Methanolacinia paynteri: one gene and its partner. Each later gene encodes a partner of the first gene's protein in a complex. Links are inferred from orthologs where the notes say so. Each region holds a gene or a part of one and is shown in the gene's direction. Other genes may lie near its edges.

Region 1 (5,438 bases):
GGTTTCAGGAGGCTTCCTGTAACAGATTCCGGAACCGGAAAGGTTCTCGGAATCGTCACCGCCGGCGATATCATAAATTTCATCGGGGGAGGAGAGAAATTCAACCTGGTGTCCAGGAAACATAAAGGAAACGTAATCTCGGCTTTGAACGACAGCGTCCGCGAGATTATGAGCCCAAAGGTTCTCTCGGTAAGGGAGAACGCCCGGATACAGGAGGTTGCATCCCTGATAGTCGAGAAGAAATGCGGCGGAATCCCGATCCTTGATGCGGACGGCGCCATAAAAGGCATCGTCACCGAGAGGGACGTCTTAAAGGTAATGAACTACCAGGACAGCCCTCTCAATGTCAGGGATGTGATGACACGTTCGCCGTATATAACGTCGCCGGACAACACGGTGACAAATGTCGCAAAGGAGATGATCTCGCATAAATTCAGGAGACTTCCCGTAGTCAGCGAAGATGTCCTTTTCGGCATAATCACGGCGATGGATATAATGAAGTATGTTGGAAACGGAGGTGTGTTCAAAAATATGGTTACGGGGGATGTCTCGGACATAATCTCGGTATCTGTAAGAGATGTCATGTCTGGAAATCTCTACACGACTTCTCCGGACGTCTCTACAAGAGATGCCGCGATACAGATGATCGAGAAGAATGTCGGTGCACTCCCTGTTATCGAAGACTCCAACCTTGTAGGGGTGATAACGGAATTCGATGTTGTAAGACTGCTATCGCAGTCAGGAAACGGGAATTCGTCACCCGGTAAAGATTATTGAAATGAGATGAAGTGCCCCTGTCGTATGGCGGGGGAACCTGAGAACGGAAAGAGGAAAAATATAATAATATTCCCCACTGGAGGTGTTTCAGATGAATGAAGATCTGTTAATAAAAGATATAATGTCAAAGCCTGTTGCCATAGCAAAATCCGCTGCAATAACGGAAGCTCTCGATAAAATGCTTGATGAGGCCGCCGATCCCCTGATAGTAACGAACAACGGGACGGTTGTCGGGACAATATCAAGAAAGGCGATTGCCGATACACTTGGAAGCAAAAAAACCTCTACCGTATCTCCCACGAAGATACATGTCGCAAGCGGCATCGACGAAGCGTTTACGTCCGCTTACCCGGACGAGCCCGTGGACGTACTGGTCCCGCTGCTGCAGGAGTTCAAGATCGTCGTCATTCTCGACAGCGATCACAAGCTGATCGGAAAAGTGGATGCGACCGACCTGTTAAAGGTTGTAAAGCCTGAAATCCCTGCGGACAAGATCATGCAGGCTCCGCACACGATCCACCCCGGCGAGAGGGTTGTCCACCTGAGGCGGAGGATGCTCGACGAGAACGTGACGAAATTTGTTGTCACCGACGAGACGGGAGTGATCGGGGTAGTGACCGAGACCGATATCGCAAAATCTCTCCGCGAGTTCCGCTCTGCGGTCGGCGACAAGCACCAGGAGTACCAGGTCAGGAACCTGTTCGTCAGCGACATCATGACGTCGCCTGCGATCACCGTCGATGCCAAAACGGACATCGCCGGGATCGTCGACCTGCTGGTAAACAAAAATATCAGCTCAGTTCCTGTCGTAAACGACCAGAAACTCGTCGGCCAGATCTCCAAAGAGTCGCTTATCGTGGCTCTTTAAACTTCTTTTTTCTTTTTTTTGCTATATTGCTTACATATCTTACTTAGGCAACCCCGGCACCGGCGGTCATGCCGCCGGACGGCTCGCGGCGAAGGGTTGCCGAAAGTAATGAAATCTGCTTTTTGTACCCACACAGATCAACAAAGAGCCTTTTTTTTCTATTTCTCCTGCGTACAGAATACAGGAAAAAAGTGCGGAGGACGACGGTGTCATCCGCAATGCTTAATAACGATATTGACCCATCTTTTAAAGCATATTCATGGAGCGGTATCTTACCGCGAGTGTCGTAAGATGCGTTGTTTAAAAAAAGTTGAGGTAGCCAAGCCTGGTATGGCGCGGGGTTGCTAACCCCGTGTCCTTCTCGGACTCGGGGGTTCAAATCCCTCCCTCAACGCTCACAAACCGTAAATCTTACATGCAGTATGTTATACTGAGAGGCAATTGAATGGAAGAACAAGAGATAAAATACTTCGTCAGGGTAGAAAACACAGATCTTGACGGTACCAAATCTGTTCAGGTCGCGCTTACCGGTCTTGCAGGCATCGGTATGCACACATCGGTCTCAATCGCACAGATGGCCGGTGTAGACCCGCGTGCAACCCTCGGTCTTTTGGAAGAGGACGTTGTGGACAGAATTCGCGAGGTAGTCTCAGGCTACACCGGGAAGGTCCCTGCATGGATGCTTAACCGTCAGAAGGATGTGTACACCGGAGAGGCAAAACAGCTCCTCGGCACAGACCTCCGTATGGCTGTCGACGACGACGTCAACAGGATGAGAAAGATTCGCTGTTACCGCGGTATCCGCCACGAAACCCACCAGAAGGTCAGGGGACAGCGTACGAAATCGACAGGCCGCCACGGCGCAACCGTCGGTGTAAGCAAGAAGAAACAGTAGGGTGATTTGTTATGGGATATCCCGGTAAAAACCACAAGAAATATGAAACTCCCAAGAGGCGTTTCGAGAAGACCCGTATTGAGGATGAGAACAGACTCATGATGGAATACGGTCTTCGAAACAAGAGGGAGTTCTGGAAGGCCCAGAGTACGCTTCGTAAATACAGGCGTGCCGCCCGTGACCTCCTCGCCCTTAAATCATCCGTTACGGATGAAGCATTTGTCGCAAGAAAGCAGGAAGAGCTTCTCGGCCACCTCGAGAGATATGGTCTTCTCTCCGCCGGTGCAGGCATCGGCGACGTTCTTGCAATGAAGACGGAGAACGAACTCGAACGCAGACTACAGACCATCGTCTACAGAAAAGGTCTCGCACGTTCGCCCAAGCAGGCCCGCCAGTTCATTACACACGGCCACATCGCCGTGAACGGCAGGAAGCTTACAATACCCGGCTACCGCGTACGCAGATCCGAAGAAGCAGGTGTCACATATTACGGAAACTCTCCGCTTACCGACACAATACACCCTGAACGCGAGCGCATCGTTTCGGGAGGCAGAGCATAATGGCATCTGATGAAAAGTGGGGAATCGCCCACATCTTCGCATCATTCAACAACACGGTCATAACAATAACCGATCTCTCGGGAGCCGAGACCGTGACAAAGTCCAGCGGCGGTATGGTTGTTAAACAGGCCAGAAATGAAAGTTCACCTTATGCTGCCATGCAGATGGCAACCAATGTCGCACAGGCGGCAAAGGACAAGGGCATCGTAGGAGTTCACGTCAGGGTCCGTGCACCAGGCAGGGGCAAACAACGCAGTCCCGGTCCCGGAGCACAGGCTGCAATCCGTGCACTCGCCCGTGCGGGAATGAGAATCGGACGCATCGAAGACGTAACGCCCGTTCCACATGACAGCATCCGTGCAAAAGGTGGAAGAAGGGGCAGGAGAGTCTGATTAATGGAGATTTCATTCAGCAGGCTGGACGAAGATATTGCGCGTTTTACGCTTAAGGATGCCACTCCTGCGTTTGCAAATACATTCCGCAGGACAATGATCGGAGAGGTGCCTACACTCGCAATCGAAGACGTGCTGATATATGATAATAACAGTGCACTCTTCGACGAGATGCTGGCACACAGGCTCGGCCTGATTCCGATCAAGACCGATCTGTCAGAATATGTAAAGAAGTCCGAATGTTCGTGCGGCGGCGAGGGATGCTCGTCCTGCCAGGCCATATTCACGCTCAGCGTCGAGGGCCCCGGCACGGTTCATTCGAGCGATCTCATACCTGCAGACCCGAGAGCCACGCCGGTGAATATGGATATACCCATCGTCAAACTCGAAAAGGACCAGAAGGTCGTTCTCGAGGCCCGTGCGGAACTCAATATCGGGGACGAACATGCAAAATGGGAGCCCACTCTCGCATGCGGCTACAAGGCATATCCCGTCATCACAATCGATGACCGGTGCGATGCCTGCGGCAACTGTGTCGAAGAGTGCCCGCGCAATGTTCTCAGGGTCGGCAAAAAATCGGTCGAAGTTGCCGACGGGAAACTCGAGGACTGTTCGATGTGCCGTCTCTGTGAGAAGGCATGTATGGCGAGCGGAATCGGTGACAGGCCGGCAATAAGCGTTAAACCGGACAATACAAGGTTTTTATTTGTCGTCGAAAGCGACGGGTCGCTCCCCGTGAAGGAGATCATGACCTGCGCATTAGGAATAATGAAGGACAAATCCGACAGCCTGGTGGATGTATTAAACGAGATATCCGGAGCGATCTGATATGAAGAATATTACTAAGACAAATCCGCGTTACACTGCCCTGATCTCATCATTAAAGGAAGCGTCCCGTTCAGGCGATGCGAAGGTCTGGCGCGAGATCGCGAGAAGACTTGAGGCCCCGAGCCGCAACTACGCCGAGGTAAACCTCAGCAAGATCAACAGGTACGCCCGCGAAGGCGAGACCGTGATCATACCCGGCAAGGTTCTCGGAAGCGGAGCACTGACAAGGGGAGTGAAGGTTGCCGCGCTCAATTTCAGCGAAGGTGCAGCAGACAAGATCAAAGCTGCCGAAGGAACCTGTATGACTATTGAGGACCTCGTGAAGACGAATCCCGAGGGAAAACTTGTAAGGATACTGAGGTGAGGAGAATGGTTACAGTAATCGATGCAACAGACCTGCGCCTTGGAAGACTCGCGAGCCTTGTAGCCAAGAGATGCCTCGAGGGAGAGGAGATCGCGATCGTCAATGCGGAAGCTGCCGTAGTTACAGGTGCAAAGGCACGTGTTCTGGCAGACTACGACGTGAAGAGAAAGCGCGGTTCACGCGAAGGCGGACCGTTCTTCCCGAGAAGACCCGACCACATCATGAAGCGCACGATCAGGGGCATGCTCCCTTACAAGAGGCAGCGCGGTGTCGAGGCCTTCAAGAGAGTAAAGGTCTATGTCGGAGTCCCGAACGAGTTTGCCAACTCTGAATTCGAGGTCATCGACTCTGCCCACGTCGACTCCCTGTCGACTCCCAAGTATGTAAAGATCGGAACGATCAGCGAAACGCTGGGAGCAAAATTCTAACCGGGGGTAAAGATTTATGTCAAAGATTATCAATACAAGCGGAAAGAAGAAGACCGCCGTTGCCAGGGCGACCGTGAAGGAAGGAAAGGGAAGGATCCGCATCAACTCGGTTCCCCTCGAAATCTACGGGACAGAACTTTCAAGGCTGAAGATTTCAGAGCCCCTTCTCCTTCTCCCCGGCATAACCGACGAGATCGACATCAGTGTCGAGGTCCAGGGCGGCGGCTACATGGGACAGGCAGATGCCATCAGAACTGCAATAGGCCGCGGTATCCTTAACTGGTATAACGACCCTAAGATTAAGGACGCATATCTTGCATATGACA
Region 2 (4,692 bases), on another replicon or contig:
CTTCTCTGCCACTTGCGGAGCCTGTAGAGCTGTGCACGGTTCTTCGAAGAGATCGCTCTTCCGTATGAGTCACGGTTTCTCCAGTCGATCATAGTCGAGAGACCCTTGTCGTGGATCGTGAAGGTCATCGGTGCACCGACACGGGAACGCTTCATGCGCTGGTCGTGGTCGAATGCACGCCACTCTGGACCCCTGTCTATGAACTCCTCTTCAAGTACGAGACCGCAGTTCTGGCAGGTAAGTTCCGCACGCTCGTAGTCGTGGATGAGCTGCCTGCTTCCACACTCGGGACAGACCGTCTTTGAGGATTCCTCCTTTTTCTTCTGCTCTTTCTCTACCTGCGATGTACGCTTTTTAAGAGCCTCTCTCTGGCTCTGAAGTTGTTTAAGTTTCTCTATTTCCTGCATAGTTTCACCAGTGAATTATTTCGTGTAAAGTTTCTCTCCGGTTGTTCGGTTATCCGACCTTTCGCACCATATTACAGCATACGGTGATTTGATATTTCCAAAAATTTCAACCAGTTTTCCAGCTTTTCTGTTCCGCCTGTCTATGATGTTTGCATGCAGGGGGGGCAGTTGCGCCGCATCGCATTTTGCAACGATCATATGCTCATTTATTATAAACTGGACAATTCCGGCTAATTTCAATAGGCTCATTCCTGAAAAACTGGTCGATTTTTTTCGTAACCTATATATGTTAGATTAAATTTTATATAAATTTTCCGGCAACTTTTAAATAATTGTTATCTTTTCAAGAGATCTCTGATTTCATGATCTGATAAAATCTTATCTGCAGTGTCCCTGTTCATTCCTGCGCCAAGCGCTACGGCTTTGCGCGCTTCTTCAGTCATAAGATCTCCCGGATCGTGAGTGTCCGAATCTACTACCATTCTGCATCCTGTTCTTTCGGCGATCCTGCAGACATGACCGTTCGTCCTGTTGTGCCCTCCCCTGGAAGTGATCTCCAGAAAGACCCCGCTGACCTTTGCGAGTTCTGCATCCTGCTCAGATATCAGGCCGGGGTGGGCAAGAATATCGACATATTCACAGCTGCATGCAGCTGAATTCGTACCTTTCATCACAGGTTCGACTACTGTCTCGCCGTGGACTATCACTATCTCCGCACCTTCTTCCTTTGCAAGTTTTGCAAGTTCAGGGATCTCTCTGGGGGGGACGTGGGTAATCTCCACACCCGTGACCAGCCTTATTCCGTACTCGTCAGCTGACCTCCTGACGGATTCCGTCATTTTTATGATCTGGGAAATGTTCGACCTGTCGGCATGATCGGTAATCCCTATGATATCATATCCCAAAACAGAAGCCCTCCGGATAAGTTCGGTCGGAAGGAGCTCCCCGTCTGAATGAATGGTATGCGTGTGAAGATCGTACATGTCCGCTCAGTTACCTTCCGACAATTTCTCTGCTATTTTTTTTATCAGTATTTCTTTTGAACCTTTCCAAGATACAATGATCCGTCCGCCTTTTTCTGTCCAGTGGGCCGGATGTTTGCTCTCCTCGGTTCTTGCCGAAAGACCCGCCTTTTTTGCTGCTTTATAGATGTTCTGGGTATCCGGTTTGGTGATTCCGGCGGATACCGGCACCCTCCTCCCTTCGCTTCTCTTCAGTTCCTTATTGAAATAGCAGGGATAAAGGATTCGTTCATCTTCCATGATTACTGTTTGATCAGTGAACCTAATAACAGGTATGATCATACCTCTATCCATGCATCACGTTGACGTGAGTATTGAAAAGGATATTTTTGAGGCAAACAACAGACTCGCACATAAAAACCACCATCTTTTAAAGGATCACGGAATTCGCGGGTTTGACCTTTTGGGGGCGATCGGTTCGGGGAAAACCTCCCTTATAGAAAGAATTGTGCCCGAACTCGTAAAGCGTGGGCTTAAAACAGGTGCGATTGCAGGAGACGTCTGGGGTGACGACGACTTCCAGCGGATTGTGGCGACCGGTGCAAAGGCTGTTAATGCTAATACGGGTAAGGAGTGCCATCTTGATGCCCATATCGTAGAGCATGCACTCGAGCATCTCCCCCTCGATGAGATTGACATCCTTTTTATTGAAAATGTCGGAAACATGGTGTGCCCAACCGATTTCGCCCTCGGTGCAGAGAAACGTATAGTGGTTGTGAGCACGACAGAGGGCGACGATGTCGTCAACAAACATCCCATGATGTTTCGCGGGTGCGATATCGCTGTAATCAACAAGGTGGATCTGGCGGAATACGTCGGATGCAATGTCGAGAGAATGGTTGATGACATCGCGAAATATAATCCTGTAATGCCTGTATTTAAGACAAATCTTAAGACAGGGGACGGGATTTCGGAACTCACCGAAGAGATCCTGAAATGATCTCCATCCGGTGTTTTGCGGTGGAGTTAAATAACTAAAAATTGAATATATATAGCACTTCAGTTGACTGCGGGAAAAGCGTTATCAGCTTTTTCCTGTTGACGAGATAGTAATAGATATAGGTGTATCAATGCTTTGGCAAGGAAGATCCGTAAGGAAAGTAACGGGCGGTCGTGTCCGTCTCGTTCGTGGTAAGAGAAGAATTGAAGTAGGCAGGGCTCCGGCAGACACTCACATCGGCGAGGTTCGCTACAAGGTGATCAGGACCCATGGCGGAAACTACAAGATGAGGGCTCTTCGTGCACAGTTTGCAAGTGTTTCAAACCCGAAGACCGGCGAGACAAAGAAGGTTATGATTGAGACCGTGGTCGAAAACCCGGCAAACCCGAACTACGTCCGTCGTAACCTTTTGACGAAGGGCGCAATCATCAAGACAGAGCTTGGAAATGCAAGGATCCTGTCAAGGCCCGGCCAGGACGGCACAATCAATGCCGTTCTGACTGAATAATTTTTTTGTGTCGTTTTTCTTTTATCAATTTTAAATTCTGTACGTGCTCGAAACATACGTTTCATGAACGTTTCATCGTAAAATCACTTCGTGATTTATCCTCAAAACAGTACAGGAATCATTCGATTCCTGCACATTTTTATAGGAACCAAACAATTCTGTACTTATGCGTAGAGTATACTTCCGCTTTCCTCTCAGGTGTGATCTTGATTTTGTGGCAGAAGAGCCTTTTATGACTGTCATCAGCAGAATCGGATCTTTCGACGGAGAACACATAACGAAAAAAGTCGGGGACGAACTGGTAAAACTCGATCTGCAGGTTTTTGTTGCAAAGGATAAGACGGGTTTCGATAAGATTGAAAATATTCCCGGATTCTATGACACGACAACTGATACTGTGGATTTCAGGATTATGTTCAACGAGACGATCCTCACCGGTGAGAGGAGAATCCCACGCTCAACAACTTCATTTCTGGTAAAGGTTGAAGAGAAGGGGATGGCCTGCGACTGCTATATCGCAAAGGAAGGGGTTGCCGGCAATGTCGATGCACTCGACCTGAAGAACCTGATTCTCGGGAGGTAGACTTTGACTCTTCAAATGACGATTGCCGCACCGTTCAGGAACATGGGCCGTAACCGTCTGAAGAAGTCCGAAATCGTTTTTTATCTCGCTATCGATCGCCACTGGATGAATCGCGAGCAGGCGGAGAAGGTGATCTCTATGGCGGATGCAGAGGGCCTGATCAGGAAAGAGGGAGACTATTATTCGATACCTGAGGAGTTTTCAAAAATAGACATACCTCTCGGCTATAAACCGTCGTCCGAGATATTTGAAAAAAAGGACCCTGTCGAATCCCTTGCCGCCGCCATTGCGGAAAAGAACGGGATCGAGATAAATGCAGTAATCTCGGAGATGAATGTACTCATGGAGGATGAGTTCGACGGCAACCTCCTTCCCGAGGCTGCGATAGTCATACTTGCAAGAGAATACGGGGTCGGCTTTGAAGAATATCTTGATGAATTGAAGAAAAGTATTGGGAAAATAGATTAATCTTTTTTACTCCGCAGCTTCTGCGGGCTGTTCTTCGGGCTCGAAGTAGGACTTGAGATCCTTTGAACCGTATTCAACGACCTTTGCATTGATCTGGACGAAGTCTCCGGTGATCTCGGATGCCCTGATGGTCTTTCTCATGCGCTGACCGTCGTATGTGGGGTGGAACCCTGTACTCTCGGAGAGAAGGAGTCTTCTTTTGCCTGCACCGGGAAGATCCTTTCTTGCCGGAATTCCTGTTCTGTCTGTTGCGCCGGTGATCTCGATCGAGTAGCCCTCGAAACCGAGAAGGTCTCCCTTTATTACGTCGCCAACGCTCTTACCCATTAATGATCCTGCCATCCCGCCGGTAGCCTCGATATTGTAAGCCATGCCGTTTTTGGGGTCGGACAATACTACTTTGAAATCTGCCATTGTGAATCTCCAATATTTAGGTCTTTATAATTTTGAGCTGTAACCTTAAAAAAACTACTTACCCCAGAAGGGTTCGTCCTTTCTTTTCATGGAGGTGAATTCCTCCAAAACTTCTTTCATTCCGGGGTCCAGCCGTCCAAGCATCTCTTTTTCGATTACCTTTACGTGGTTTTCCGGAATGTCGACAAAGAGCTGGTCGCCGACATCGATCTGCCTTCCAACTGTTGGCCCTTCAATCGATATCGCCACCTCCTTACCTTCTCCTGCTTCGGCTATGTTGTCCTGCCCGGACTTTATCTGTTTGATCCTGCCGACCTTTCTTCCGTCGAGGTGAACAAGGTTGATTCCGC

Evidence for each region. Proteins that work in one complex are often made in the same cells at the same time.
Region 2: METPAY_RS06050 (region 1) and METPAY_RS06740 share a complex: the UniProt entries of both Methanocaldococcus jannaschii proteins name them as parts of the 30S ribosomal subunit. The link is inferred for Methanolacinia paynteri from one-to-one orthologs.

The regions. Positions count from the first base shown.
Region 1 is NZ_KN360929.1:111,636-117,073, reverse strand. Bases 1,481-4,325 are described here. They hold METPAY_RS06050 (30S ribosomal protein S4), read left to right. Parts: upstream 1,481-2,551; coding sequence 2,552-3,100; downstream 3,101-4,325. Other genes in these bases: METPAY_RS06035 (50S ribosomal protein L18e), read left to right, coding at 4,322-4,325; METPAY_RS06040 (DNA-directed RNA polymerase subunit D), read left to right, coding at 3,496-4,320; METPAY_RS06045 (30S ribosomal protein S11), read left to right, coding at 3,100-3,492; METPAY_RS06055 (30S ribosomal protein S13), read left to right, coding at 2,091-2,540; METPAY_RS06065 (CBS domain-containing protein), read left to right, coding at 1,481-1,645. In the rest of the region: METPAY_RS06070 (CBS domain-containing protein), read left to right, coding at 1-777; more of METPAY_RS06065, read left to right, coding at 869-1,480; more of METPAY_RS06035, read left to right, coding at 4,326-4,684; METPAY_RS06030 (50S ribosomal protein L13), read left to right, coding at 4,690-5,112; METPAY_RS06025 (30S ribosomal protein S9), read left to right, coding at 5,129-5,438. UniProt on the Methanocaldococcus jannaschii protein: One of the primary rRNA binding proteins, it binds directly to 16S rRNA where it nucleates assembly of the body of the 30S subunit. With S5 and S12 plays an important role in translational accuracy.
Region 2 is NZ_KN360930.1:103,648-108,339, forward strand. Bases 1,391-4,188 are described here. They hold METPAY_RS06740 (30S ribosomal protein S8e), read left to right. Parts: upstream 1,391-2,499; coding sequence 2,500-2,877; downstream 2,878-4,188. Other genes in these bases: METPAY_RS06730 (signal recognition particle subunit SRP19/SEC65 family protein), read right to left, coding at 1,397-1,711; hypB (hydrogenase nickel incorporation protein HypB), read left to right, coding at 1,722-2,369; METPAY_RS06745 (hypothetical protein), read left to right, coding at 3,092-3,460; METPAY_RS06750 (DUF2240 family protein), read left to right, coding at 3,464-3,928; METPAY_RS06755 (30S ribosomal protein S6e), read right to left, coding at 3,935-4,188. In the rest of the region: METPAY_RS06715 (transcription initiation factor IIB), read right to left, coding at 1-407; METPAY_RS06725 (histidinol phosphate phosphatase domain-containing protein), read right to left, coding at 743-1,390; more of METPAY_RS06755, read right to left, coding at 4,189-4,342; infB (translation initiation factor IF-2), read right to left, coding at 4,397-4,692.